Regions from separate parts of the Camelimonas sp. FR25 genome, predicted to be linked through region 2. Evidence: predicted binding sites of a transcription regulator. Region 2 holds the regulator's gene; the other holds the start of a gene.
The links. Region 2 encodes HrcA, which represses chaperone genes, less so after heat shock. Its sites were predicted from a motif close to GTTAGCACTCNCNNNNNGNGAGTGCTAAC; they were not measured.

Region 1: a site for HrcA is predicted at 8,181-8,209, ahead of groES (co-chaperone GroES). Genes of this name have one in related genera too.

What each region holds. Positions count from the first base shown of each region.
Region 1 covers NZ_JCAWFG010000082.1:7,479-21,983, forward strand. Annotated here, with positions in the region: gene AC6A67_RS10690 (hypothetical protein) at 502-753, opposite strand; gene AC6A67_RS10695 (LutC/YkgG family protein) at 868-1,554, opposite strand; gene AC6A67_RS10700 (LutB/LldF family L-lactate oxidation iron-sulfur protein) at 1,551-3,023, opposite strand; gene AC6A67_RS10705 ((Fe-S)-binding protein) at 3,020-3,853, opposite strand; gene AC6A67_RS10710 (c-type cytochrome) at 4,137-4,571, opposite strand; gene AC6A67_RS10715 (DUF2076 domain-containing protein) at 5,035-5,937, shown strand; gene AC6A67_RS10720 (L,D-transpeptidase) at 6,062-6,928, opposite strand; gene AC6A67_RS10725 (MarR family winged helix-turn-helix transcriptional regulator) at 7,140-7,694, opposite strand; gene groES (co-chaperone GroES) at 8,263-8,550, shown strand; gene groL (chaperonin GroEL) at 8,694-10,340, shown strand; gene AC6A67_RS10740 (ABC transporter ATP-binding protein/permease) at 11,655-13,430, shown strand; gene AC6A67_RS10745 (tudor domain-containing protein) at 13,707-14,093, shown strand; gene AC6A67_RS10750 (META domain-containing protein) at 14,333-14,505, opposite strand, start outside.
Region 2 covers NZ_JCAWFG010000078.1:96,353-110,857, forward strand. Annotated here, with positions in the region: gene AC6A67_RS10035 (YraN family protein) at 1-395, shown strand, start outside; gene gshB (glutathione synthase) at 522-1,463, shown strand; gene AC6A67_RS10045 ([protein-PII] uridylyltransferase) at 1,599-4,328, shown strand; gene grpE (nucleotide exchange factor GrpE) at 4,396-5,016, shown strand; gene ispG (flavodoxin-dependent (E)-4-hydroxy-3-methylbut-2-enyl-diphosphate synthase) at 5,233-6,531, opposite strand; gene AC6A67_RS10060 (DUF2852 domain-containing protein) at 6,821-7,288, shown strand; gene AC6A67_RS10065 (non-canonical purine NTP pyrophosphatase) at 7,366-8,022, opposite strand; gene rph (ribonuclease PH) at 8,031-8,747, opposite strand; gene hrcA (heat-inducible transcriptional repressor HrcA) at 8,955-10,028, shown strand; gene AC6A67_RS10080 (GNAT family N-acetyltransferase) at 10,104-10,625, opposite strand; gene AC6A67_RS10085 (SDR family NAD(P)-dependent oxidoreductase) at 10,790-11,596, shown strand; gene lepA (translation elongation factor 4) at 11,845-13,650, shown strand; gene msrB (peptide-methionine (R)-S-oxide reductase MsrB) at 13,750-14,157, opposite strand; gene AC6A67_RS10100 (adenylate/guanylate cyclase domain-containing protein) at 14,365-14,505, shown strand, end outside.

The DNA.
Region 1 (14,505 bases), on a different contig from region 2:
GCGGTTCCACCGCCGCGGTCAAGCCCGCGTGAGCGATGGCGCATGAGAAATGAAGAGGCAGGCGCGTTCCTCTGGAGTGAAACTGTGGGGGCCCGGGCGCGACCTGAGACGGCGTTGTCGTCAGCAAAACGCGTGGATGCCCGCGACGAGCGCGGGCATGACGTGGTGTCTGTGGGGATCGTCAGAGACGGATGAGCGTTGTTCGTGGCTGACGAGCCCGACGGCGGCTGTTTCCGGAGTGAGTGCTCTGACCGGGCGGCGAGCCTTCCCTCAAAGCCACCCTTCCAGTACCAAGCCCCGCCAACAACGCCCCCCCGTCGTCATGCCCGCGCTCGTCGCGGGCATCCACGCTCTATCCACCAGTGCCCATGCAGTGCACACGACCCACCAGTGCATGGCGCCACGACGGCGGCGTTGCACACGGCCTGTCCATGGCCGAGCCTCGCTGACCCAGCGTTACTGGCGAGAACCCGCCGCACCAGCCCCTATGGTGGCGCCGATTCAGCCCTTTGGATCGGGCGAGCGCGGCGTTTTGCGATCAACGCTGTGCTCATCCGGCTCGACGGCGTAACGCTGCTCGCGGGGCGCGCGGGTGACCGACGAGGGATCGCTCGCCGGGAAGCTCTCCTCGATCGATTCGTCCAGCGCCGCTTCCTCGCGCGCCCGTTCCGTCTTGCGGGTTGCGCCAGTGGTGGCGGCTGACTGCGGCGGGGCGCCTGCGCCCTGGCTGGTTTTGGGCTGGTTGTCGTTCATGGCATCCTCCTGTCGCCACCGGGGGGGCGCATGCAGGGCATGGCCGCCACGGGCGGTGGCTTTACAGGGTAACGCGACGCGCGGCCTGCCAGTTCCCCGCCAGGGTCCGCCGGTTCAGACTGTGGCGTCGCGATCGATCAGGATGATGTGCAGGGCGCGCGGGCCGTGAGCGCCGAGGAAGATCGTGCGGTCGATGTCGCCCGAGCGTGACGGGCCGGTGATCATATTGACGGTGCGCGGCGGCGCGCCGCCGGCGGTCTCGGCGCGCAGCCGCGTCCACACATCCTCCAGCGCCGGCGTGAGATCGGCGCTGTCGAGCACGACGATGTGGTTGTCGGGCAAAAAGTTCAGCGTCGTGGGATTGTCGGGGCCGGAGGTGAGGATCAGCGAACCCGTCTCCACCACGCCGGCGAAAGCGTGGCTGACGCCGTTGAGATCGCCGCCGTCGCTTGGGCCGACGGTGGTCTCCAGCGCAGTGTCCGCCCATGGCATGGCGGCGAGGCGGGGGTCAGCGCCCATGCGCAGGCGAGCCGGCGCATTCTGGCCGCTGAGCCAGCGGGCGGCTTCCGCCGGAACCTCCTGGGCCGACCGCACGACGCTCACCGTCGCCTGCACCCCCACCGCATAATTGCGGAAGGTGGCGATGGCCTCGGCGCCGGTCTTCTGGCCCCGCTGCGGGACCACGCCGCGCTCTGGCTGGGCGAGGCGGTCCATCACCGCCTTGCGGCGCGGCGCTTCGGCCCCGGTGACGCCGAGCGCGCGGCGGATATTGGCGAACACCTCATCGCGGGCACGGGTCATGGCGCTTTCTCCGGCGTGGTGGCGCGTGCAGGCTGGCTTTTGTTGCGGCGGCTGTTCTGCGCCGCCCATTGCGCCTGGAAGGTCTTGCCTTCTGGCGCCGGAAAATCCCGCCCCTGGGTCCAGCCAGACGCGAAGGGCAGGGAGCGGAAGCGCCCCTTGCCCCGCGCCGCCAGCGCCAGCACGGCGGCGCCGGCGCGCGTCGCCTGGCGATACAGCCAGGGTCTGCGGGCGAAAAAGCCCCAGAAGGCGAGGCCAGAGCGCACTGTGGCCGGGGCGAGGTGGCGCTCAAACTCCTTCTCGCGCCAGTGGCGCATCAGCTTCGGCAGCGGAATGCGCACCGGGCAGACCTGTTCGCAGCGTCCGCAGAAGGTCGAGGCGTTGGGCAGATGCCCGCCCTTGTCGACGCCGATCAGCGACGGCGTCAGCACCGAACCCATCGGGCCGGGATAGGTCCAGCCATAGGCGTGGCCGCCCACCGCCTGATACACCGGACAGTGATTCATGCAGGCGCCGCAGCGAATGCAGCGCAGCATCTCCTCAAACGAGGTGCCGAGCATGCCGGTGCGGCCATTGTCGAGCAGCACGACGTGATAGGCGCCTGGGCCATCGACGTCGCCAGCGCGGCGCGGGCCGGTGGAGAACGTGGTGTAGACTGAGCTGTCCTGGCCGGTGGCCGAGCGGGCCAGCACCCGCAGCATCTGGGCGCAATCGTCGAGGGTGGGGACCAGCTTCTCCAGCGAGGCCAGCACGATATGGGCTTTCGGCAGCGTCTGGGTCAGGTCGCCATTTCCCTCATTGGTGACGATCACCGAGGTTCCGGTTTCGGCGATGAGGAAATTGGCCCCGGTGATGCCGACGTCGGCGGCCAGAAAATGCTGGCGCAACGCCTGACGCGCTTCATTGAGCAGGCTTACCGGCTCGGACAGGTCGCGGTCCGGCGGCAATTGCGTGTGCACGCGGCGGAAATCCTGCTCGACCTGGGCGGCGCTGAGGTGAAACGCCGGGGCGATGATGTGCGAGGGCGTCTCGTTACGCAGCTGGATGATGTATTCGCCCAGATCGGTTTCGACCGGGGTGAACCCCTCCGCTTCCAGATGCGCGTTGAGGCCGATCTCTTCCGAGATCATCGACTTGCCCTTGGTCACCGTTTTTGCGCCGAGGTCGCGGCAGATGTCGGCGACGATGCGCCGGGCTTCCGCAGCGTCGCGGGCGAAGTGCACATGGCCGCCGCTGGCGGTCACCTTCGCCTCATACTGCTCGAGGTACAGATCGAGATGCGCGAGGGTGTGGTCCTTGATGTCGCGGGCGCTGTCGCGCAGCGCCTCGAACTCGGGCAGCGCGGCGGCGGCCTCGGCGCGCTTCACCGAAAAGCCGGTGCGCATGGTGCCCAGCACCGCCTGCAATTGCTCATCCTTGAGGGCGCGATGGGCGTTTTCCCGGAAAGCGGGCGAGGTGATGGCGACGCTCATGCCTGTCCCCCTTCGGCTGTCTGGCGCGGTTGAGGCGCAGGCGCCGCGTCCGCCGGGGCGCCGATCGGCGGAAGTCCGGTCATGCCCGCCAGCACCTCGGCCACGTGGCGCACGGCGATGGGGCTCTGCTGCCGCGACAGCTTGCCAGCCATGTTCATCAGGCAGCCGAGGTCGCCGGCCAGCAGCATCGGCGCGCCGCTCTCGGTGATCCGCGCCGCCTTCTCGCCGACGATGGCGTTGGAGATCTCGCCGTATTTCACCGCAAAGGTTCCGCCAAAGCCGCAGCAGACATCTGAATCGGCCAGCTCGACCAGCTTCAGCCCGTCGACCGAGGCAAGTAACTGACGCGGCTGCGCCTGCACCTGCAACTCGCGCAAGCCGGCGCAGCTGTCGTGATAGGTGGCGACGCCGTTATAGCTGGCGTTGACGTTGCGCACGCCCATGACGTCGACGAGAAAACTGGTCAGCTCCCAGGTCTTGTCGGCGAATTCGGTGGCGGCGCGATGCAGGTCCGGGTCATCGGCGAACAACTCGGGATAATGCTTCCGCACCATGCCGGCGCAGGAGCCGGAGGGCGCCACCACATAGTCCACGCCAGCAAACGCGCGGATCATCGCTCGCGCCAGATCGGCTGCGGTGCGGCGGTCGCCGGAATTATAGGCGGGCTGGCCGCAGCAGGTCTGCGCCGGAACCTCAACGCGGCAGCCTGCGTCGGTCAGCAGCTTCGCCGCCGCAAAACCAATCGACGGCCGCATCAGATCCACCAGGCAGGTGACGAACAGCCCGACACGCGGGTGATGCGGTGGGCGCCGGGCGGCTGAATGCGACATGTCTCGTCCTGTCAGAAACTGCGGTTCTGGAGCTGGCCCGGGCTCAGCGTCAGTTGAGCCGCGTGTTCAGGCCGCGCGTAGCCCCAGTGGCCGCGTCAGTCTGCGCCAATCTAGCGTCTGGAACCATTCCAACAAGCGCACAGGCGACAATTCAGCTGCAATGTGCAGCAGTGCTGGCCAGCTGTGACGGCGTGCCGCCCGGCAGAGGTGCAGGAGACGCGCATGCGACGTGCGACGTGCGTTGGGGCGGCGGGCGTGGCGACAGTCGACGTGCGATCGGCGGCTAGCGGCTGGTTTTGCCGTCGACGCCGAACTGGCCGAGATAAGCGAGCAGATCGTCGATCTCCTTGTCCTTGGGGAGGCCGAGGAAGATCATGCGCGTGCCAGGCACCTTGGCGCGCGGTGATTTGAGATAGCTGCGCAGGGTGGCGGCGTCCCACGTCAGGCCCGCAGACTTCATGGCGTCGGAAAAGCGGTAGCCGTCGCGCACGCCGGCCTTGCGACCGATCAGCCCGTTGAGGTCTGGCCCTGCCGTGTGTTTGGCGCCTTCGCCGACCTGGTGGCAGGCGCGGCACTTCATGAACACGCGCTGGCCGGCGTCGATGTCACCTGTGAGGGCTGGCGCGGGCGGCGCCGGGCTGGCCGCAGGCTGGGCGGGAACCTGTGCCGCAGGTGGCTGTGCGGGCGTCTGCGCCAGCGCAAGGCCAGACGTCAGCATTGCTGCGGCCAGCACAACGCCACGGACAGTCGCTGTCCCCCGACAGGCGGTGGTGGTGTGACGGAGCGTTGTCAGTGGCGGACGCAGCGGCATATCGGTTCCTTGTCACGCATGGCCTGAGGCGCATGGGGTCGTGCGGGCCCAGAGGCGGGGGAGCCCAGAGGCGGGCGGACGCCATCGCCGGAGGTCTGGACCAGATTCCGGGCGGCGCCGCCCCACCGGCAGCACAGACAAACGGGTCGGCGCATGGCGAGCGGCGCGGGGCTGCGGCGCGCTTGCCGCGAGGGTTCAGGCAAGGCTTGTACCCTGCCGCACCGTCGCCCGACAGGCAGCGCATCGCCGCAGTGAAAAATTGCCGGATATATCTGGCGCCGGCCCTCGGGAATCCCCATGTCTGGACAGGCGCCCACGAGCGGCGACGGGCCTGTGCGACAGGTCTGGGTTTTTCACGGAGACGAGGTACATGGACGCGCAGGAACGCGAGGTTATTGACGGGATCTTCCATCGGCTGCGCGAGGCCGAAAACCAGCCGCGCGATCCTGAGGCGGAGCGCTATATCGCCGATCTGGTCGCCCGCCAGCCCTACGCGACTTATGCCCTCGCCCAGTCGGTCTATGTGCAGGACATGGCGGTGCAGCAGCTCTCGGGCCGTAACCAGGAACTGGAGCAGCGTGTGAGCCAGCTTGAGGCCGAGGTGCGCGCCGCCCGCGAAGAGGCGAACGCCGCCCGTCAGCAGGCCCAGCAGGCGCCGCAGCCACAGGCTGCGCCGCAGCCGGCGCTGGCAGGTGGCTTCCTGTCCGGCCTGTTCGGCGGCGGTCGCTCCAGCGTGCCGCCCACTGGTCCCGGACGCGCGCCGCAGGGCGGCGCCTTCGCCCAGCAGGCGCAGCCTGGCGCAGGTGACGCGGGTGGCGCCCCTGGCCGCAGCGGCCCATGGGCGCGCGGCACGATGCAGGGTGGCCCGAACCAGCCTGGCCATAACCCCGGCATGGCGGCCGGTCCGTGGGGCGGCCAGCAGGCCCAGGCGCCGGCTGGCGGCGGCTTCATGCGCACGGCGCTGACCACCGCGGCTGGCGTGGCTGGCGGCGCGCTGCTGTTCGATGCGGTGAAAGGCATGATGGGCGGCTCGTCCGCAGCCAACGCTACGCCGACCGACAAAGCGGATGCCGCAAAGGAAGACACGGCTGCCAAGGACGATGCCACCGCTGACGCCGGCAAGGAAAACGCCAGCGCCCAGCCCGCGGCGGACCAGGGCCAGGACGCCAGCTATCAGGACGCAAGCTATGAGCAGGGCGGCTGGGGCGATGACCAGGGCTGGGGCGACGCTGGCGGCTGGGACGACGGCGGCGGCGACGACAGCTGGCTCTGAGGCTGACGCCCGACTGGACCAGGACTGCCGGATCAGAGCCTGATCGGGCAGGCCATGGGGCCATGGCGACAATGAATGTTATGGTGACGCGCGCCTTCGGGCGCGCGTTATCTGTTCGGCCGCCCTACATCACCACGACTTTCGCGCCGACGCGGACGCGGTCATACAGGTCCATGACGTCCTCATTGGTCAGGCGGATGCAGCCTGAGGAGACGTTCTGGCCGATGGTGTTGGGTTCGTTGGTGCCGTGGATGCGATACAGCGTGGCCCCAAGGTAAAGGGCGCGCGAGCCGAGCGGGTTATCGGGCCCGCCGGGCATGAACACCGGCAGGTCAGGGCGGCGTTTGCGCATTTCCTTTGGCGGACGCCAGTCCGGCCATTCGCGCTTCATGGAAATGCGCTGGCTGCCCTTCCACTGGAAGCCCTCGCGACCGACGCCGATGCCGTAGCGGATCGCCGTTCCGTCGCCCTGCACCAGATAAAGAAATTTGCGGCGGGTATCGATAATGATGGTTCCGGGGCTCTCGCCGCCACGCCATTGGATGATCTGGCGCTGAAAGCGCGGATCGACAGCCTGTTGTGTGGCGCCATAGGCGTCGTCATGGCCCCAGGCGCCGCCATAGGCAGACTGGTCGTCAAGCTGCTGGGACGCGCCACCGTAGCTCCGCGCGTTGCTGCGTCCGCGTCGCGTTGCCGGCCTTTCGCCGTCCGACCACGAGCCATAGCCCTGGCCGTCAAGGTCCGGCGCGCCATAGCGCCAGTGGCCTGCAGGCGGCGCGCCGTAGCCTCCGTAGCTGCGATCAGCGTAATCCTGGGCGTAAGCGGCGGACGCCGCCAGCATGGCCCCGACGAACAGAACCGGGGCCAGCGCCGCAGCAAACGTCCGTCGTGACATGGGTGAGGTGGGGCGGGTCAGCCAGCCAATCGGGCCCCTGTCGGCGTCAGCCCCGGGAGAGGTCGCCCACCCAGGACACCCCATATCGCCGGTCATGCTGCTCTCCCTGACGTTGGGTTCAAGGTCATGCTGCGCCATCGACAGCGGCGGCAGTTGGGGAAGCCCCCTCATGACAATGCGTCGGGGGCGCATCAGTTCCCGCGGCGCAACTGCGACGGGCCGCGCGGTATGGCGACCGCGCGTCAGTGAGTCTCACGCACATCGCTGTCCGGCGCCGATCACAGCGCGCTCCGCGTTGGGCGCCGGTTCAGCGGCTGGTCGGCCTGTTTGACGTCGCATCGGCGTGCGTCGCGGCGGCACCTGGCGCGCCCGTCTGGTCACGGGCGGCGCGCCGCAGGGCGCGCAGACTGAGGCCTGCCTCGCGCCAGCCGGCCTCGCCCATGGCGGCCTCCACCGCGTCCTGGGCCTTGCGCCACAGGGGGGCGGCCCGCGCCAGCGCCTCACGCCCCGCATCGGTCAATTCATGGGCGACGGCGCGCCCGGCGCCCGGGCGCGGGGCGATCAGCCCGGCGTCGCCCAGCAGCTTGAGATTGCGGGTGAGCGTGGTGCGCTCCAGCGCCAGCCGGTCGGCGAGGGCGCTGATCGAGCCGGGGACGCCCTGGGCGATGGCGGCGAGCAGCGACAGTTGCGTCACCTTCAGCCCCGTCGGCCGCAGCGCCTCATCATACATGCGCGTCAGCGCCCGGGCGGTCATGCGGGCTTGCAGGCAGGCGCACAGATGCCCTTGGGCCATCAGACCTGATTCCGGCGCGCCTGGCTCCAGCGCATCGGCGCTTGCTGGCGGGCGTGTGGCGACAGTCATGCTGGCGTCTCCCTCATGCGCGTCATGCTGATGAGCGAAACCGTCATCCGCCCGTGGCGCAGGCAGGTGATCTGGCGGCAGTCAGGCACGGTCGCGGCCTGGGTCGCCTCACCAGGCGCCATGCACGAGCCCGCGGGCCATTGCCCGCAGGTCGCGCCAGCGCCCGCCTGCACGCCGAAAGCCTGCACCCAGGCCTGCTCACCAAATCCGGCTCGCCCAGGCCTGCTCACCCAAGACTGCTCACTCAAGCCTGCTCGCCAAAACTTCCCTGGCCCTGGTCCGCGCCGCGTCCGGACCGCGCATGGCGTGGCGTCACTGTTCTGTCACCGAACATGGCGCATTGTGCAGCTGGGGTAAACCGCAGCCATGGCAAAGGCTTCCGTTCGCCAAGTCGCCGGCCCAGGGCTGGCCGTATCAAAAAAATGCCGATCGGCCGCTTTTGCCATCCTTGACACACCAAGGGGGCAGTCCTATCTCCGGAGGGCAGTTAGCACTCGCCTTCAGGTAGTGCTAACGATCCCATTTATTGCACCTCGCGCGTCCCGCGCTCTATCAAGAGGAATGGTCCATGAAGTTCCGTCCGCTGCATGATCGCGTCGTCGTTCGTCGCATTGAAGGCGAAGAGAAGACCAAGGGCGGCATCATCATCCCCGACACCGCCAAGGAAAAGCCCCAGGAGGGCGAGGTTGTGGCCGTGGGCGCCGGCGCCCGTGACGATCAGGGCAAGCTGGTTGCGCTCGACGTGAAGGCTGGCGACCGCGTCCTGTTCGGCAAGTGGTCGGGCACCGAGATCAAGATCGACGGTGAAGACCTGCTGATCATGAAGGAGTCGGACATCCTCGGCGTCGTTGGCTGATCAGCCCTGACGCTGGCGCTGGCCTGAGGGCTGGCCCGATGGTTCCGTATTCCCAGCAACAGTGAATTTTCGGGGTCCCGCAGGCGCGCGACAGGCAAGGGCCGTCGCTGGCGCCACAGGACCTGGACAACAGGAGCAAGCACATGGCTGCCAAGGAAGTAAAATTCGGTGGTGAAGCACGCGAGAAGATGCTGCGCGGCGTCGACATCCTCGCCAACGCCGTCAAGGTGACCCTGGGCCCGAAGGGCCGCAACGTCGTGCTGGAGAAGTCCTTCGGCGCGCCGCGCATCACCAAGGACGGCGTCTCGGTCGCCAAGGAAATCGAGCTGGCTGACAAGTTCGAGAACATGGGCGCCCAGATGGTGCGCGAAGTGGCCTCGAAGACCAACGACAAGGCTGGCGACGGCACCACAACCGCCACCGTTCTGGCCCAGGCCATCGTGAAGGAAGGCGCCAAGGCTGTCGCCGCCGGCATGAACCCGATGGACCTGAAGCGCGGCATCGATCTGGCCGTCGCTGCGGCCTTGGAAGACATCGCCGCCCGCGCCAAGAAGGTGTCGGACAGCTCCGAGATCGCTCAGGTCGGCACCATCTCGGCCAATGGCGACGCGTTCATCGGTCAGGAAATCGCCAACGCGATGCAGAAGGTCGGCAACGACGGCGTCATCACCGTTGAAGAAGCCAAGACCGCTGACACCGAAGTCGAAATCGTCGAGGGCATGCAGTTCGATCGCGGCTACCTGTCGCCGTACTTCGTGACCAACGCCGAGAAGATGGTCGCTGACCTCGAAGATCCCTACATCCTGATCCACGAGAAGAAGCTGTCGTCGCTGCAGTCGCTGCTGCCGGTGCTGGAAGCTGTCGTGCAGACCGGCAAGCCGCTGGTGATCATCGCTGAGGACGTCGAGGGCGAGGCTCTGGCCACCCTGGTCGTCAACAAGCTGCGTGGCGGCCTGAAGGTTGCGGCTGTGAAGGCTCCGGGCTTCGGCGATCGCCGCAAGGCCATGCTCGAGGACATCGCGATCCTGACCAAAGGTCAGACCATCTCGGAAGACCTCGGCATCAAGCTCGAGAACGTCACCCTCGACATGCTGGGCCGCGCCAAGCGCATCCGCATCGAGAAGGAAAACACCACGATCATCGACGGCTCGGGCGCCCGCGAGGACATCGAGGCCCGCGTCGCCCAGATCAAGGCGCAGATCGAGGAGACCTCCTCGGACTACGACCGTGAGAAGCTGCAGGAGCGTCTCGCCAAGCTGGCTGGCGGCGTGGCCGTGATCCGCGTCGGCGGCTCGACCGAAGTCGAAGTCAAGGAGAAGAAGGACCGCGTTGACGACGCCCTGAACGCCACCCGCGCTGCGGTGGAAGAAGGCATCGTCCCTGGCGGCGGCACCGCCCTGCTGCGCGCCAAGGGCGCCGTCCAGAAGCTGGACAGCGACAACGCCGACATCCGCGCCGGCATCAAGATCGTCTCGCGCGCTCTTGAGGCTCCGATCCGCCAGATCGCCGAGAACGCCGGCGTGGAAGGCTCGATCGTTGTCGGCAAGATCCTTGAGAACGTCGACAGCAACACCTTCGGCTTCAATGCGCAGACCGAAGAGTTCGTCGACATGCTGCAGGCTGGCATCGTCGACCCGGCCAAGGTCGTCCGCACCGCCCTGAAGGACGCTGCGTCGGTCGCTGGTCTGCTCATCACCACCGAGGCGATGGTCGCTGACGCGCCGAAGAAGGACGCGGCTCCGGCCATGCCGGCTGGCGGCATGGGCGGCATGGGCGGCATGGACTTCTGATCCAGCCCAGCCAACTGACATGGGGCCCCGGCGTTTGCCGGGGCCTTTTTTATGCGCGCTCGACAGCGCCGGGGCCGCAGGCGATGGCGCCGCCTGATACCAAAGTGCGGTGCGCACGATTGATCGCACTTTGGTCAAGCCCGTGCGGCGTCTGAGCAATCAAGGATGCGGATGCGTTAGCATCTTCGCATCCTGGTATGAGTGAGGCACGACATGCCCCAAGGGGCTGCCACATCGCCCACGGGGCCCACGGGCTGATCCGTGTAGCCATCGCAGACAATGTTTTGCTCACGGCGGCGCGGTGTTTGAAATATGCATGTAGCCGATACCTCCCGGTGGTCGCAGCCAGCCAGACGCAACCGCGCGTCAGTATGGTCGCCTTCTGTATGCCGCCAGTTCGTGCGCAATCACGCTTTCGCTGCGTTTTCGCCGTGGCGGCGTTTGCCTTCAGCCGCACAAGACGCTAGGACATTCTGGAATTGTGCTGGAGTTGCGGGCGGCGTCGACACATGCGGCGACGCGCGCCCCGGATGCGCCGTGCGCTCCGGCTGGCCCGCGCGCTGGCCGAACAGAAATTTGGTCGTGGGGGCCGGGTGCGGCCCTGACGCTCACCGCAGATGCTGAAGAGGTGTACAATGCAGAACGATGACGTCGACAGCCCGGTCGCTGGTGTTTTCTGGGCGCTGATTCTGGGGGTCGCCGTTTGCGCCGTGATCGCCTGGCATCTGTTCGGCAAATGATCGGCTGACAAGTCGCCGGTAGGCGCGAGGCTGCGAACCAGCCAGCGTTCGGGCGGATGCGCTGATCCGGTCAGCCCGTTGTACGGTTGCAACTGCCGGGATTGGCCGCCAATTCTTGCACGCCATGAATAACGCGCTCCTTCCGGAGCGCGTTTTTGTTTGCCGTGGGCGGTTCGATAATCTGCTCCACGATGCCGCCGGCGCTCTGCCCCCGAAATGACCAAAATTTAACACGCGATTGACCTGTGGATCGCGTAGATTGTGGTCATCGGCAGCAAGCCGGATAGATGTGGCGACAGGTGACGATCACGTTGATGCAGGCCGCCTGGCTGCCTCGCAGGCGCGTGTTCCCGCGTGAACGCAGAGGCGCCGCTCCGGCGCGCGCCTTCGGCGTCCCATCACTCCACTGATGCTGAAAGCCTTTCGACCCCTGGCGGGGCAGGGGGCGGCTGCGGCTGGTTACAGCTATGCGGCGCGCTACGCCTGACCACAGGGGAGCAGCAATTTTTCTCAGGGCGGCGCTGACGGACCGGCTCAGGTCTGCTCTGACGCTGCGCCCCAGCGGGCGGACACCATGCACGGACTGAAACAGGCTCTGGTCGATATCTGGCGGCTAGCGCTGCCCTATTTCATCTCACGCGAATTGACTACAGTCAGGCTCTGGCCGCTGGCTCCCTTCCAGGTGCAGCAACGGGTGCTGGCCTTTGGCTTTGCGGTTGTGATCATCGCCATCGAATTTGCGCTGGTGGCGATCAATGTGCGGATTTCGTATTTCTCGCGCGACTGGTTCAACGCCATTCAGAACAAGGACGCAGCGAGCTTCTGGACCCTGCTGCTCACCGTGTTCCTGTTCTGGGCGGTGATCTACATTGTCTCGGCCATCTACCAATATGCGCTGAAATCCTATCTGCGCATCCGCTGGCGCGCTTTCCTCACCGAGCGTTATGTCGGCCACTGGCTGGATGATAATGCGCATTATCACATGCAATTGCTCGGCCATGGCGCTGATAACCCCGACCAGCGCATCCAGCAGGATATTGATTCCTTTATCCTCAGCACCATGACGCTGTTCCTTGGCCTGTTGTCGTCGGTCACCACTCTGGCGTCCTTCGCGGTGGTGTTGTGGCAATTGTCCGCCGATTTCACCTTACCCGGCACGTCCGTGCAGGTGCCAGGCTTCCTGCTGTGGGGCGCCCTGATCTTCGCGGTGGTGGCCACCTGGATCACGCACACGGTCGGCAAGCCGCTGATTAATCTTAACTTCGAGCAGGAGAAATATGAGGCGAACTTCCGCTTCGCTTTGGCCCGCCTGCGCGAGTATGGCGAACAGGTTGCGTTGATCGGCGGCGCGCCGGCTGAAAAGCAGCATCTGGCCGGACGCTTTGGCGCCGTGGTCGGCAATTTCCTCGCCATTGTCAGCCGCACCAAGAAGCTGACCGCCGTCACCGCAGCCTATGGCCAGATCAGCAACGTCATTCCCTATGTGCTGGTCGCGCCCTATTACTTCGCCGGCAAGGTCACGCTGGGCGGCATGCAGCAGACCGCCGGCGCCTTTGGCCGGGTCAGCGACAGCCTGTCATTCTTCATCAGCGCCTACGCCACGTTGGCCGATTACAAGGCGGTGGTCGACCGTCTCACCACCTTCACCAGCGCGGTCGAGCTTGCCCGCCACACTGGAACCGAGGCCAGCAAGATCCGGCGTGTCGCCGCGGGCGATGGCAATCTGGTGATCCCGAAGCTGACGCTCGACCTGCCGGACGGCCAGCCGATCGTTTCCGTCAACGCGCTGTCGCTGCGCCCAGGCGAGACCACGCTGTTCACCGGCCCCTCCGGCTCCGGCAAATCCACCCTGTTCCGGGCGATCGCCGGCATCTGGCCGTTTGGCGAGGGTGAGATCCTGTTGCCCAAGGGTGCGAGCCTGTTGCTGCTGCCGCAGCGCCCCTATCTGCCCATCGGCAAATTGCGCGAGGCGGTGGCCTATCCCTCGGCGCCCGACGCCTGGAGCGACGCCGACATGCGCGCGGCGCTGGAGGTGGTGCAACTGCCGCATCTGGCCGCACGGCTTGAAGAGGAGGGCCATTGGGCCCAGACCCTGTCGCTCGGCGAACAGCAGCGGCTGGCGCTGGCGAGGGCGCTGCTGGCCAAGCCGGACTGGCTGTTCCTCGATGAGGCGACCTCGGCCATGGACGAGGGGCTGGAAGCGGTGTCTTACGGTCTGCTGGCGCGGGAGTTGCCCAACACCACCATCGTTTCGATCGGCCACCGTTCGACGCTGCACGCACTGCACGCCCGCCGCATCGACATGGCCAACATCGGCGCGCGCCTGTTCGAACCGCGCGATCACCGCTAGGCCTCAGCGCGCCGTCTGCGCCTGTCCAGGGCGCAGACGGCGTTTAGCCGGTGACCCGGTTGTTTATGGACATGGATGCCCGTGACCTGCACCTGCATGACGACGGGCCAAGTCGTGACGCGCCGCCCTGTCGGGCTGACGCAGCGACTGAGGTGCGGACAAGCGCATTCGGCGCCCTTTCCCTTATGGACGCAAGGTCATGCCCATGCTTATGCGGTGGCACAAGCAAGTGTCCGGCACAGGGCGTGATGGTCACGCAGCCGGCGAGGGGGGCAAATGACATCAATTCGTGCGACCGTGGCCATGGGGCTGTCGCTGATGCTCGGCGCCGCGGCGCTGGCGACGCCAGCGCAGGCGCTCAATGCTGGCGACTGGGTGCTGGGGCGGTTCAATAATGGGCCATATTGGTTCCCTGGCGTGGCAGTGCGGGTCTCGGGCGACCAGGTCACGGTGAAATATGATGACGGCGACAGCGAGATCCTGACGCGCGCCCATGTCCGTCCCTACACCTGGAAGGTCGGCACGCGGGTCGAGTGCAATTTCAAGGGCGGCGGCGACTGGTACGCCGGCCGGATCACGGCGCTGGAGAGCGAGAAGCTGTCGATCGCCTATGACGATGGCGATCGTGAGCGCACCACCACGGGCCGGTGCCGTTCAAAATAAGCCATGGGTCCCGCAAGGCGGCCTGACTTTGCTGCGTCGCGAACACGGTGATTGCAGTTTGCCCGCGCCTCTGTGAGCCCGGGCAAATTGCAACGCGGCCGCGCCGCCGCAGCCTCATTGGCGACCAATGCGGCTCCGGCCCCGGCGCCATCAACCGACGGCAGCGCCGTGACCAGCGGCGCACGAAAAAAGGCCGGGCGAGACCCGGCCTTGATCCAGATGCTGTGTGGGGCTGGCGCTTAGAAGGTGCGGTCGAAGCGCAGCTCGCCAGCCGGACCCTTCATCACCAGCTGGCCGCCGACGATGTCCCATTTCTGGGCGTAGCGCAGGGCCGACAGATAGGCGTTTTCAGCCGCGAGCGTTCCCTTGTCGCAGGCGCGACGGGTGAGGGCCAGCGGGCCGACGGCGATGC
Region 2 (14,505 bases):
GCCGGCGCAATGACAGCGCCCTCACCGGTCAGCGTACAGAAGCGTTGGCGGCGTGGCTGTTGCGGGCCAAGGGTTATCGCATTCTGGACCGGCGCTTTCGCGCCGGTTCGGGTGAAATTGACCTGATCGCTGCGCGTGGCGGCACCATCGCCATCGTCGAGGTCAAGGCCCGGCGGCAGATGGATGAGGTGCTCGCCGCCATCAGCCAGGACAAGCTGCGGCGCATCGCCCACGCCACCGCCATCTGGCTGGCCCGTCACCCCAGCCTTGCACAGCGCACTATCCGGTTTGACGCCATCTTCGTCAGCGACGCGTCGCTGCGCGCATTTCTGGATGGCTCATTCCGGCTGCCGCGACACATCCCCAATGTTGCAAGCCTGCCATTGCGCGGCTGATCATGACGGTGGCGGCAGGCATGTGCGCGCTGCGTCCCATGCTCATTGCGCGCAGCCGTGCGGACCGCCATAACTTTCTCAGGCGCCACATCGGCGCAACCGGCAACGCAGTCACGAGAGGCCGACATGGTCCTGAATGTTGCGGTCCAGATGGACCCGATTGAGCGCATCAATATCGCAGGCGATTCCACCTTCGCCATGCTGCTCGAGGCGCAGGCCCGTGGTCATCGCCTGTTTTATTACACGCCGGACAGCCTCTCGATGCGCAATGGCGTCGTCAGCGCGCCAATGCAGGCGCTGCAGGTGCGCGACGTCGCTGGTGACCATGTCACCCTTGGCGACCCCGAGCGCATCCCGGTTGAGCAGATGGATGTGGTGCTGATGCGCCAGGATCCGCCATTCGACCTGGCCTATATCACGGCGACGCATCTGCTGGAGCGCGTTCACCCAAAGGTGCTGGTGGTCAATGATCCCGCCCAGGTGCGCAACGCGCCTGAGAAAATCTTCGTGACGCAGTTCCCGCAGCTGATGCCGCCCACGCTGATCAGCCGCAACAAGGCGGAGATCGAGGATTTCCGCAAGGAATACGGCGCCATCGTCATGAAGCCGCTGCACGGCCATGGTGGCGCGGCCGTGCTGCGCGTTCTGCCGGAGGACCCGAACTTCGGCTCGATGTTCGACCTGTTCTCCGTGACCTTCAAGGAACCCTGGGTCATCCAGCGCTTCGTTCCGGAAGTGACCGAGGGCGACAAGCGCATCATTCTGGTCGAGGGCAAGGCGCTTGGCGCGGTTAATCGCGTACCGGCGCCCAATGACATCCGCTCCAATATGGTGCGCGGCGGCGCGGCCAACGCCACCGAACTGACTGAGCGGGAGCGGGAGATCTGTGAGGTGATCGGCCCGGAGCTGGCGAAGCGCGGTCTGATCTTCGTGGGCATCGACGTCATCAATGGCAATCTGACCGAGATCAACGTCACCTCGCCTACGGGCATCCGCGCCATCCGTCGCATTGGCGGCCCGGATCTTGCTTCTGCGATGTGGAATGCGATCGAGGCGCGCAGGTCCTGATCGCCCGCCATGCAGCGCCAGGCGCCGTGCTGACGGGTGGTGCGCGCCCACAACGGAGAACGCCAGTTGAGCCTCGGGTCTGAAGTCGCCGACGTCGCCACGCCAAAAACGCAAAGTGATCTGTCCGCAGCCGTGATGGCGCTGGCGCAGCACTATGGCCCGGACCACAATGGGCTGCGCAAGGCGATGCTGGCGCTGATCAAGGACGCGCTGGCCGAGGGTCGCGCCGAGGCGCATGCCCGCCTGCTTGAAGAGCGGGACGGCCTGTTGTGCGCCCGCCGGCTGTCACGGCTGACCGACAGCATCGTCACGGCCCTGCACACGGTCTACACCCAGCATGTGTTCCCGGTCAGCAACCCGTCGACCAGCGAGCGCCTGTCGATCATCGCCACGGGCGGCTATGGACGCGGCGCCATGGCGCCTGGCTCCGATGTCGACCTGCTGTTTCTGACGCCGTGGAAATCGACGCCATGGAGCGAGAGCATCGTCGAGGCGGTGCTGTACTTCCTGTGGGATCTGAAGCTCAAGGTTGGGCACGCCACCCGCTCGATCGACGAGAGCATTCGCGAAAGTCGCGGTGATCTCACCATCCGCACCTCCGTGCTGGAGGCTCGGCTGCTCTGCGGTGACGCGGCGCTGTTCGAGGAGATGGAGCGTCGCTACGACGCCGAGGTGGTGCAGGGCACGGCCACGGAGTTCGTCGAAGGCAAGCTGAGCGAGCGGGACGCCCGGTTGCGCCAGGCCGGCGCCGTGTCGCGCTATGTGGTTGAGCCGAACATCAAGGAGGGCAAGGGCGGTCTGCGCGACCTCAACACGCTGTTCTGGATCGGCAAATATGTTTACCACGTGCGCGACGCCCGCGAGCTGGTGCGGGCCGGCCTGTTCCTGCGCCAGGAATATGCCCGCTTCGCCGAGTGCGAGGAGTTCCTGTGGCGCGTGCGCTGCCACATGCATTTCATCACCGGCCGGGCGGAAGAGCGCCTGTCGTTCGACCTGCAGCCCCAGGTGGCGGCGGCGCTGGGCTATACCGACCATGGCGGGTTGAGCGGGGTTGAGCGCTTCATGAAGCGCTACTTCCTGATCGCCAAGGAGGTGGGCGACCTCACGGCCATTGTCTGCGCCGCCATGGAGGCGCAACACGCCAAAAAGCGCCCGATGCTGAACCGCTTCATCACCCGCCTGAAGCGCCCCGCCAGCCTGAAATCGCCGGATTTCGTCATCGACACCGATCGCATCACCGTGCGCACCGACGACGTCTTCCGCAACGACCCGGTCAATCTGGTGCGGCTGTTCTGGCTGGCGCAGCATCACAATCTGGCGCTGCATCCCAACGCCAGCCGCCTCGTCACCCGCTCGCTCAAGCTGATGACCAAGGAGATCCGGGAAGACGCCGAGGCCAACCGGCTGTTCCTGGAAATTCTGACTTCCCCCAACTCGCCTGAGGCCGTGCTGCGGGTGATGAATGAGACGGGCGTTCTGGGCCGCTTTATCCCGGAATTTGGCCGCATCGTCGCGATGATGCAGTTCAACATGTACCATCATTACACGGTGGATGAGCATTTGCTCCGCGCCGTCGGCGTTCTGTCGGAGATCGACGCCGGCCACATGAAGGACGAGCACCCCGTCGCCAATCGCATCATTCATACCGTGCAGAACCGGCGCGCGCTCTATGTGGCGGTGTTCCTGCATGACATCGCCAAAGGCCGCCCCGAAGATCATTCAACCGCCGGGGCAAAAGTCGCCCGCCGCCTGTGCCCGCGGCTCGGCCTGAGCCGTGCCGAGACCGAACTCGTCGCCTGGCTGATCGAACATCATCTGTTGATGTCGATGACGGCGCAGAGCCGCGATCTCGCCGACCCGGTGACCATCAACGGCTTCGGCTCCGTGGTGCAGACCATGGAACGGCTGAAGATGCTGATGATCCTCACCGTCGCGGACATCAAGGCGGTCGGTCCGGGAGTGTGGAATGGCTGGAAGGGCGAACTGATCCGCTCACTATATTTCGAGACCGAAAGCTACATCACGGGCGGCCATGGCGACACCGCGCGCAGCGAGCGCATTCGCAACGCCCAGGAGGCGCTGCGCGCCCAGCTTTCCGACTGGGACGACGCGACCTTCGCCGCCTATGCGGCGCGCCACTATCCAGCCTATTGGCTCAAGGTGAATCCGGAGCGCAAGGCGCGCCACGCCGAGTTCATTCGCCGGTCAGAGGCCGCTGGGCTCACCACCGCCTCGATGGTGGTCACCGACCAGTTCAAGGGCGTCACCGAACTGACGGTGATGGCGCCTGACCATCCGCGCCTGCTCGCCATCATCACAGGCGCCTGCGCGGCTTCAGGCGGTAACATTGTCGACGCGCAGATCTTCACCACCGCTGATGGCATTGCGCTCGACACCATGTTTATTTCCCGGGAGTTCACCGAGGATGAGGATGAGTTGCGCCGGGGCGAACGGATCGGCGAGGCCATGGTGAAGGCGCTGAAGGGCGAAGTGAAAATCGCCGACCTGGTGGCGGCGCGCGGTTCACGCAGCCGCTCCCGGCCGTTCAAGGTCGACCCTGAGGTGGTGATCGATAACAGCCTGTCGAACCGCGAAACGGTGCTGGAAGTGTCCGGCCTCGACCGGCCAGGCCTGCTCTATGATCTGACGACGGCGATCGGCACGCTCAATCTCAACATCTCATCGGCTCATATCGTCACATTCGGGGAGCGGGCCGTCGACACATTTTATGTCACCGACCTCACCAACGCCAAAGTCGTTGCCCCGTCACGGCAGAACGCCATCCGCAAGCAACTGACCGAGGTGCTGGCGAACACCGCGCAGGGCGGCGCGACAGGCGGTCGCAAGACAGTCGTCCGGATTTGAGGTCCTTGATTTTGGGCTGCGGTCATCTGATATGGCCTTCAACACCTCTTTTAACGATCAGAGTGACATGAACCAGAAGCCAAACGATCTTGAGGACGTCAACGCCTCCTCTGCGGCCCCGGAAAGCGCCGAAGCCCATGCCGAAGCTGTTTCCGACGCCGAAGCGCAGCGTGACCCGGCCGATGTGATCGCAGCCCTGGCCGCCGAGAACGCCGAACTGAAAGACCGGGCGCTGCGCGCGCTCGCCGATGTCGAGAACATGCGTCGCCGCACCCAGAAGGAGGTGGCGGACGCCAAGGCCTATGGCTCGACCAATTTCGCCCGCGACATGCTTTCGGTGGTCGACAACCTCAGCCGTGCGCTTGACGCAGCCCCAGAGGCGGATCGGGCGGCGATGGATGAGAAGGCGCGCAGCCTGATCGAGGGCATTGAGCTCACCCAGCGCGACATGCTGAAGACCCTGGAACGCCACGGCGTGAAGATGGTGGCGCCGCTCGGCGAGCGCTTTGACCCCAATCTGCATCAGGCCATGTTTGAGGCGCCCGATGCCTCCGTGCCCAACGGCACGGTGGTGCAGGTGCTGCAGGTTGGTTACACCATCGCTGATCGCGTGCTGCGCCCTGCTCTCGTTGGCGTATCCAAGGGGGGGCCGAAGGCCTCGGCGGAAGGGCAGTCCGGACAGGCCTGAACTGGCCGTGGCTTTTGCCGACGTCGCACAGATCATCACCGCCGATGGCCAAATGACCAGAGGCGCTCCCGGCGGAGCATTTCTGTCCGACCATGCATAAATAGACCACCCGGAGGCTATATGCCGCCGGGTGTTTTTGTTTGGATATCTGACCCCACGCACGTGGCAGGCGCCGGTCGCGCCGCGCCGGGGGGCGGCAGCCATCTGGCTGCGGCGTCAGCCATCGCGCCGCTGGGCGCCTGCGCCAAACCGGCGCTCGATATAGTCCTCAACCATCACACGGAAGTCGCTGGCAATTGTCGGCCCGCGAAGGGTTGTCGCCTTGGCGCCGTCGACAAAGACCGGCGCCGCCGGGCTTTCGCCCGTCCCCGGCAAGGAAATGCCGATGTCCGCATGCTTGGACTCGCCCGGCCCGTTGACGATGCACCCCATCACGGCGACGTTCAGGTTCTCGACGCCCGGATAGCGCTCGCGCCACGCCGGCATGGAGGTGACGATCCAGTCCTGGATATCGCGCGCCAGCTCCTGGAACACGGTGGACGTAGTGCGCCCGCAACCCGGACAGGCCGCGACCAGCGGTACGAAGGTGCGGAACCCCATGGTCTGCAGCAATTCCTGAGCCGTGCGCACCTCGACAGTGCGGTCGCCGCCGGGTTCGGGAGTCAGCGAAAAGCGGATGGTGTCGCCGATGCCTTCCTGGAGCAGGATGCCGATCGCCGCCGATGAGGCGACGATGCCCTTGCTGCCCATGCCGGCCTCGGTCAGCCCGAGGTGGATGGCATAGTCGGAGCGTCGCGCCAGTTCACGATAGACCGCGATCAGATCCTGGACCGCCGACACCTTGGCGGAGAGAATAATCCGGTCACGACCCAGCCCCATCTCCTCGGCGCGCACGGCGGAACGCAAGGCTGACTGCACCATGGCCTCGCGGGTGATGGCGCGGGCGTCGCGCGGCCTCGCGGCGGCGGCGTTCTCATCCATCAGCGCCGTGAGAAGCTCCTGATCGAGCGACCCCCAATTGGCGCCGATGCGCACGGGTTTGTCGTGCTTCAGGGCCATGTCGATGATCGCGCCGAATTGCCTGTCGCGCTTGTCCCTGAAGCCGACATTGCCGGGATTGATGCGATATTTGGCCAGCGCCTCGGCGCATGCCGGATGATCGGCCAGCAATTTATGACCAATGTAGTGGAAGTCGCCGACCAACGGGACCGTGACGCCAATGCGCGCCAGCCGGTCACGGATGCGGGGCACGGCGGCGGCGGCTTCGTCGCGGTCGACAGTAATGCGCACCAGCTCCGAGCCGGCGTTGGCCAGGGACGCAACCTGCCGCACGGTGGCGTCGATATCCGCCGTGTCGGTGTTGGTCATCGATTGCACCACGATCGGCGCGCCGCCACCCACCTGCACGTCTCCCACCATCACTGGCACTGTGACGTGACGCGACGCGGGCCCGGCGACATCAACATCGCTGGCAGCATCGAGAAGCTTTTCGGCAATTGGCTGGTCGGCTTGCATGGTGGCGTTGGTCACGGGAGCATCCTGGTCCGCGTCATGTCCGGGCGCCAGGCTGGCGTCCCCAGGAGCGGAATATGGGCGCGTTATAGCGCTGTTTCGATCGGCGTCACAGGTTTCAGACAGCCCGCCTATGTCGTCGCCGTATGGCTCCGCTCAGGTTTGGCGCAGTCACCCCGTTTATGACGCAAGGTTTTCAGGATTGTATGACAATAATTAACATGAAGAAGCGTCTTGAATCCCGGTTCAGCGCGCACAATCTGATAATCTGGTTCTGATTGTGGAGATGACCATGTCCAACACCGCCTCAACCTCGTGGGAGGGCGCGCGGACCGGGGGTAAAACCTGCCGTCCCCCAAGGCGCGCGCTGGAAATCGTCGGTATTGTCTTTGCGTTTATCTGGTTCTGGCCGCTTGCGGTCGCTTACATCGTCTGGAAGCTGATGGGGTATCCCGTGCCGAACGAATTCGTCGCTTTCATGGAGCGCAATTTCACCCGTTTCCGCGGCTTTCCGTTCTCGGGTAGTCAGGGCGCCTCCGAGACCCGCGCCGCGTCGACGGCTGGCGGTTCGACAGGCAACAGCCATTTCGACGCCTATCGCCGCAGCGAGCTTGAGCGCCTGGAGGCCGAGCGCCGGCGTCTTGACGATGAGGCGCGCGAGTTCCACGCCTTTGTCGAGGAACTGAAGCGCGCCAAGGATCGTGAGGAGTTTGACGCCTACATGCGCAAGCGGCGCGCCGTATCGCCCACCAACATGTGACGGCGACAGCCATCCTTGCCGACCTCATGCGAAAGCCCGGGCCCGCGCCCGGGCTTTCTTGCGTCAGACCTGCCGTCTCAGCGCTGCAACAAGGCGCGCGCGAGGGTCACAAAAGCGCGGGCCCGGTGGGATAATCCGCCGGGCTCACCGTGCGCCACAGCGTTCCAGTCGACGCCATGCTTGGCGTCCGAGTCCATCTCGCCAAAGGTCGCCTGATGCCCGTCAGGGCGGAAGATTGGGTCATAGCCGAAGCCGCGCTCGCCGCGTGGCGGCCACACCAGATCGCCAAACACCCGGCCTTCGAACAGCGCCTGCTCCCCGTCTGGCCAGGCGACGACCAGCGCTGAGACGAAATGGCCACGGCGCCGACTGTCAGGACCGAGGCCTCGGGCGGTCAGCTCATGGTTGATGCGCGCCATGGCGGCGGCGAAATCCTTCTCCGGCCCACCCCAACGGGCAGAGAAGATGCCGGGGGCGCCATCCAGCGCCTCGACGCAAATGCCCGAATCGTCAGCCAACGCCGGCAGCCCGGACGCTGAGGCGGCCGCGTGGGCCTTGATCGCGGCGTTCTCTGCGAATGTGGTTCCGGTTTCTTCAGGCTCGGGCAGACCAAGCTCGCCGGCTGAAACCGCCTCGACGCCCCAGGCCGCCAGCAGCTCCCGCATTTCGACCAGCTTGCCAGCGTTGTGCGTCGCGATCACCACCCGACCCGTCAATGGTCGCGCATTGGCCATATCTGCGTTCATTTGCCGATCGCCTGCTTCTGGATCGCCACAAGCTGGTTAGCGCCGAGGCGCGCAAGGCGCAGGAGTTCGAGCAGCTCTTCATCGGTGAACGGCTTGCCTTCCGCCGTCCCCTGAATCTCAACGATGCCGCCAGAACCCGTGAGAACAAAATTGGCGTCCGTTTCGGCGGCTGAATCTTCTGCGTAGTCCAGATCAAGCACCGGAGCACCCTGGTGGATACCGCAGGACACCGCCGCCACATGGTCTTTCAGCGGATGGGTGTTGATGATCGAACGCGCGCGCATCCAATCAATGCAATCGTGCAGCGCCACCCAGGCGCCGGTGATCGCCGCCGTACGGGTGCCGCCGTCCGCCTGGATGACGTCACAATCGATGGAGATCTGCCGCTCGCCGAGCGCAGGCAGATCAACGACGGCGCGCAAGGAGCGACCGATTAGCCGCTGGATCTCCTGCGTCCGACCCGAAGGCTTGCCGGAATTGACCTCGCGGCGGGTTCGCTGGGCGGTGGCGCGCGGCAGCATCGAGTATTCAGCGGTCACCCACCCCCGTCCCTGGCCGCGCAGCCAGCCGGGAGCGCGGTCCTCGAGCGAGGCCGTGCAAAACACATGGGTTTCGCCGAAGCGGACGATGCAGGAGCCTTCTGCGTAGCGCGCCACGCCGCGTTCCAGCGTGACCTGTCGCAACTCATCGGGGGCGCGTTTAGATGGCCGCATGGCGCATTCCTGTCGGTGGGGAGTTAAAGCACAGGCTTTCTATAGCCGCGCAGCGACGCCCCTGTAAGGGGCAAGCCCGGCATATCATGCGCAACTGCTGGTCGGGCGGCACTGGAGAAGTCCGGCATACCCCACTACATTTGTGGACGGGCTCGCGCGCTGGGCCCGTGGTGCAGCACAGCGCAATCAGTCGGGAGCGATTGGACGGTGGGAGCGTTTCAGGACAGCGCAGCGCACACGACCCTGAACGACAGGTCTCGCGAAATATTTCGCCAGATTGTCGAGAGCTATCTCGCCACTGGCGAACCGGTCGGATCGCGCAACCTGTCGCGCATCATTCCAATGCACCTGTCGCCTGCCTCGATTCGCAATGTGATGTCCGATCTGGAGCATGCCGGGCTGATCTATGCGCCCCATACGTCTGCCGGCCGTCTGCCAACGGAGAGCGGCCTGCGCTTTTTTGTCGACGCCATGCTTGAGGTGGGTCATGTCGCTGACGAGGAGCGCAAGCGGATCGAGCAGGAAATGCGCGCCGCCTCCAACGATAGCTCGCTGGAAACCGTGCTGTCGCAAGCCACGCAGGTGCTATCCGGCCTGTCGCGCGGCGCAGGGGTGGTGCTGACAACCAAAAGCAACGCCCGGTTGCGACAGATCGAGTTTGTGCGCCTCGGGCCGCAGCGTGGTCTCGTCGTTCTCGTCAGCGACGATGGCAATGTGGAGAATCGCCTGCTTGACCTGCCCGACGGCTTGCCGTCGTCGGCGCTGGTTGAAGCGGCCAACTTTCTGAACGCCCGGATTTCAGGACGCACGCTTGACGATCTGGTCAATGACGTCGCCAACCAGCGGCTGGCGATCGAGCAGGAACTCGACACGCTCACAGCGCGGCTCGTGGAGGCAGGCCTCGCCATCGCCGTCGGCGGCTCCACCGAATCACGCCAGCTCATCGTGCGTGGCCAGGCCAACCTGCTCGAAGATGTGACGGTTGGCGCCGATCTGGAGCGGATGCGTCTGCTGTTCGCCGACCTCGAGACCCAGAAAGATGTCATTGATCTGCTGGCGCGGGCCGAACAGGGCGAAGGCGTTCGCATCTATATCGGCTCGGAGAATCAGCTGTTTTCGCTCTCCGGCTCGTCAACCATCGCTGCGCCATTTCGCGACGCCGAAGACCGCATCGTTGGGGTAGTGGGGGTGATTGGGCCGACGCGGCTCAATTATTCGCGCATCATACCGATGGTGGATTACACCGCGCGCGTGGTGTCGCAGCTGTACAGGGGGCGGTGAGCGCCCCATCGTTGGCGTGGTCTTGCGCCGTCTCATCATCACCGCAATAGCGAGCACATCGCGCCCGGCGATGGCCTAAGGGCGGTCGTCGAGGATCTTCTGCATCCACAGCAGATCGATCCAGCGGCCGAACTTGCGACCGACCTGCGGCATCAGGCCGGTTTTCTCAAAACCGAATGCCGCATGCAGCCGGATCGACGCCTCATTGTCGGAGGTGATCGCGCCAACCATGACGTGCTTGCCGCAGGCCCGCGCCGCGTCGATCAGCGGCGGCATCAGGGCGCGCGCGACCCCGCGGCGATGGGAGCATGGCGCCACATAGATTGAGTGCTCGACCGTCGCGGCGTAGCCGTCGAAATGGCGGAAGTCTCCGAAGCTGGCGTAGCCTGCGATAGCGCCATCCAGCTCAGCAACGAAGAATGGGTACCCCCTGGCCGCACGCTCGCGCATCATCGCAAGGCGGTTGTCCAGCGTCACCGGCGTCTCCGTCCAGACCGCGAGGGTCTCAAGCACGGCGTAGTTAAAGATGTCGAGGATGGCCGGGGCGTCGGCCTCCGTTGCGGGCCTTGTCAGAACGGAGGAGGCCTCACCACTCATTGTCGCGCTCTCCAGTAACCTCGCAAGGCGCGGTGCGAGGTCTCACGCCAGAGGATGACGCCGTGGCATGGGACCGGCACTTTGCCCTTGAATCAGGCCGCCACAGACGTGCACATGGAGCAACATCCTGGCGAACGGCCAGCAATAAACGGGCGGGAGGACATATGAGCAAGCTGTTTTCACTCGAGGGGCGCGTCGCCCTCGTCACAGGCGGCTCGCGCGGCATCGGCAAGATGATCGCCAAAGGCTTCATCGACAGTGGCGCGAAAGTCTATATCAGCGCCCGCAAGGCCGCAGCATGCGACGCCACGGCCGCGGAGCTGTCAGCCAACGGCGGACAGTGCATCTCCATTCCGGGCGACATTTCGACGGTGGAAGGCGCGCGCGCCCTCGCAGCCGAGATCGCGCGGCGCGAGGACCGGCTCGACATTCTGGTGAACAACGCCGGCGCCGCCTGGGCGGCCGCGTTCGACACCTTCCCAGAGAACGGCTGGGACAAGGTGATGAACCTCAACGTCAAATCACCATTTTTCCTGACCCAGGCGCTGGCTGAAATGCTTCGCAAGTCCGGGACGGCGGCGCGCCCCGCCAAAGTGATCAACATCGCCTCGATCGACGGCATCTTCGTCAACCCGCTGGAGACCTACTCCTATGCGGCGTCCAAGGCTGCGCTGATCCATCTGACCCGTCGCATGGCGGCGAAACTCATTGCCGACAACATCGTGGTGACGGCCATTGCGCCTGGCCCGTTCAGCTCTGACATGAACACGGCGGCGCGCGACGAGGCGGATGGCGTGGCGAGGCGTGTTCCGGCAGGCCGGATTGGCGATGATGACGATATGGCGGGCGCGGCGATCTATCTGGCGTCACGGGCCGGCGACTATGTGGTGGGCGTCACCCTGACTGTCGATGGCGGCGTCGCCTACGCCAAGCCGGGGTTTGACGGCGACAGCTGGTCCGCCGATCATTGATGGGAATGCGGCGACCGGTCCTGGCTTCCTGATCGGTCGACCGCTCCTTGCATGATTTGGCGGCGCAGGTTCGGCGCGGCTCCAGCTATGTACCCCGCCTTGCCAATTGCCTGCGCGCCGCCCCTTCGCTAGCCCGTCCGGGCTCTACACTTGGCGAAGCCGCCTGACGCTGCTATTGCCCTTCAAGGCCTTGAGCACCTTGTCTGCCGCTGAACTGTCAGCGCCGCAGCAGCCGCCCCAGAGAGAGCATGGCGACCCATCCCTTTGACAACATTCGCAACTTCTCGATCGTTGCGCATATCGACCATGGCAAATCCACGCTGGCGGACCGGTTGATCCAGGAAACCGGAACGGTGGCGGCGCGCGATATGGGCGAGCAGATGCTCGATTCCATGGACATCGAGAAAGAGCGTGGCATCACCATCAAGGCCCAGACCGTGCGGCTTGAGTACAAGGCGCAGGATGGCAAGGATTATATCCTTAACCTGATGGACACCCCCGGCCACGTCGACTTCGCCTATGAGGTGTCGCGCTCGCTGGCGGCCTGCGAGGGTTCGATCCTCGTGGTCGACGCCTCGCAGGGCGTCGAGGCGCAGACGCTGGCCAACGTGTATCAGGCGCTCGACGCCAACCACGAGATCGTGCCGGTCCTCAACAAGATCGACCTCCCCGCCGCCGAGCCGGACCGGGTGAAGGAGCAGATTGAGGACGTTATTGGCATCGACGCCTCCGAGGCTATCGCCGTGTCGGCCAAGACCGGCCTCGGCATCCCGGATGTGCTGGAGGCGATCGTCAGGAAGCTGCCGCCGCCGAAGGGCGATGAGACGGCGCCGCTGAAGGCGATGCTGGTCGACAGCTGGTATGATTCCTACCTCGGCGTCGTCGTGCTGGTGCGCATTATTGACGGCGTGCTGAAGAAGGGCATGACCATCCGCATGATGGGCTCCGGCGCCAATTACGGCGTCGACAAGGTCGGCGTGTTCCGTCCCAAGATGACAGACATGCCGCAACTTGGTCCGGGCGAGGTCGGCTTTTTCACCGGCTCGATCAAGGAAGTCGCCGACACCCGCGTCGGCGACACCATCACCGAGGAACGACGCCTGACCGCCGAAGCGCTGCCCGGCTTCAAACCCGCGCAACCGGTGGTGTTCTGCGGCCTGTTTCCGGTCGATGCGGCGGACTTCGAGAATTTGCGCGCCGCCATGGGCAAGCTTCGGCTCAATGACGCCAGCTTCTCCTATGAGATGGAGACATCGGCTGCGCTTGGCTTCGGCTTCCGTTGCGGCTTCCTGGGCCTGCTGCACCTGGAGATCATTCAGGAGCGGCTTGAGCGCGAGTTCAACCTCGACCTGATCTCGACGGCGCCGTCGGTGGTCTACAAGCTCAACATGGCCGACGGCTCGCAGATCGATTTGCACAATCCGGCGGACATGCCTGATGTGATGAAGATCTCTTCGATCGAGGAGCCGTGGATCCGCGCCACCATCATGACGCCGGACGACTACCTCGGGTCGATCATCAAATTGTGCCAGGACAGGCGTGGCGAGCAGGTCGACCTGAACTATGTCGGCAAGCGCGCCATGGTCGTCTACGACCTGCCGCTCAATGAGGTGGTTTTCGACTTCTACGACCGGCTGAAATCGGTATCAAAGGGCTACGCCTCGTTTGACTACGCCATTTCGGAATATCGCGAAGGCGACCTGGTCAAGATGTCGTTGCTGGTCAACGCTGAGCCGGTTGACGCCCTGGCCATGCTGGTGCATCGCACCCGCGCCGAGGCGCGCGGTCGCGCCATGTGCGAAAAGCTGCGCGAACTGATCCCCCAGCACATGTTCCAGATTCCGATCCAGGCGGCGATCGGCGGCCGGATCATCGCGCGCGAGACCATTCGCGCGCTGCGCAAGGACGTGACGGCCAAGTGCTATGGCGGCGACGCCTCGCGCAAGCGCAAGCTTCTGGACAAGCAGAAAGAGGGCAAAAAGCGCATGCGGCAGTTCGGCAAGGTCGAAATCCCGCAGGAGGCGTTCATCGCCGCCCTCAAGATGGACGACTGATCAAAGGATACCCGGCAAAATTCAGGGGCGCCCCTCCGGAGCGCCCCTTTTGCATTACACAACCCGGCTTACCCCGGCCGGCGCCGATAACCAGCCCGATCAGTCAGGTTCAAATGTCGTAGCTACGCCATTGATGCAGTAACGCAGTCCGGTGGGTGGCGGACCATCGGGAAAGACATGGCCAAGGTGGCCGCCGCAGCGGCTGCAATGCACTTCAGTGCGCACCATGCCGTAGCTACGGTCCTCCGACATCTCAATCGAGCCAGGCTCCGGACTGTCAAAACTGGGCCAGCCGGTGCCGCTGTCAAACTTTTTGGCGGATGAGAACAATTTTTGGCCGCATCCGGCGCAGACAAATGCTCCTTGCCGCTCTTCATGCAACAATGCACAGCTGCCGGGGCGTTCCGTGCCATGACCGCGCAAAACAGCATATTGTTCCGGGGTCAGTCGCTGCCGCCACTCAGCTTCGGTGAACGCTACTGGATAGGATTTGCCGTCTCCGCGCATAATTTGATGCTCCGCATGTTCGGCCTGCGCCCTGAAGGGGCGGCCCCTGATGATGGAGATCATGGTTCACGCAAGCGGATGCAAGTGCAACGCCGTGGTGGCTCAGGACATTGATGTGAGGCAAGGGCAAATGGACCTGCTCGTCTGCAATAGTAGCCAGTCGACGCCGCGCCACGTCCATTGCGCATGCGCCGGAGGCCGCGCGCCATGACCGCCTCTGACGGTCCATTCCGCACGCCGCCAGAGCAACCCAGCCAGTTCAGGCGTCGCCTCGCCGTTATTATGGCGGCGGATGTCGCCGGTTATTCACGCCTGCTCGCCACGGGCGAAGAGCAGGCCCTGGGGCTG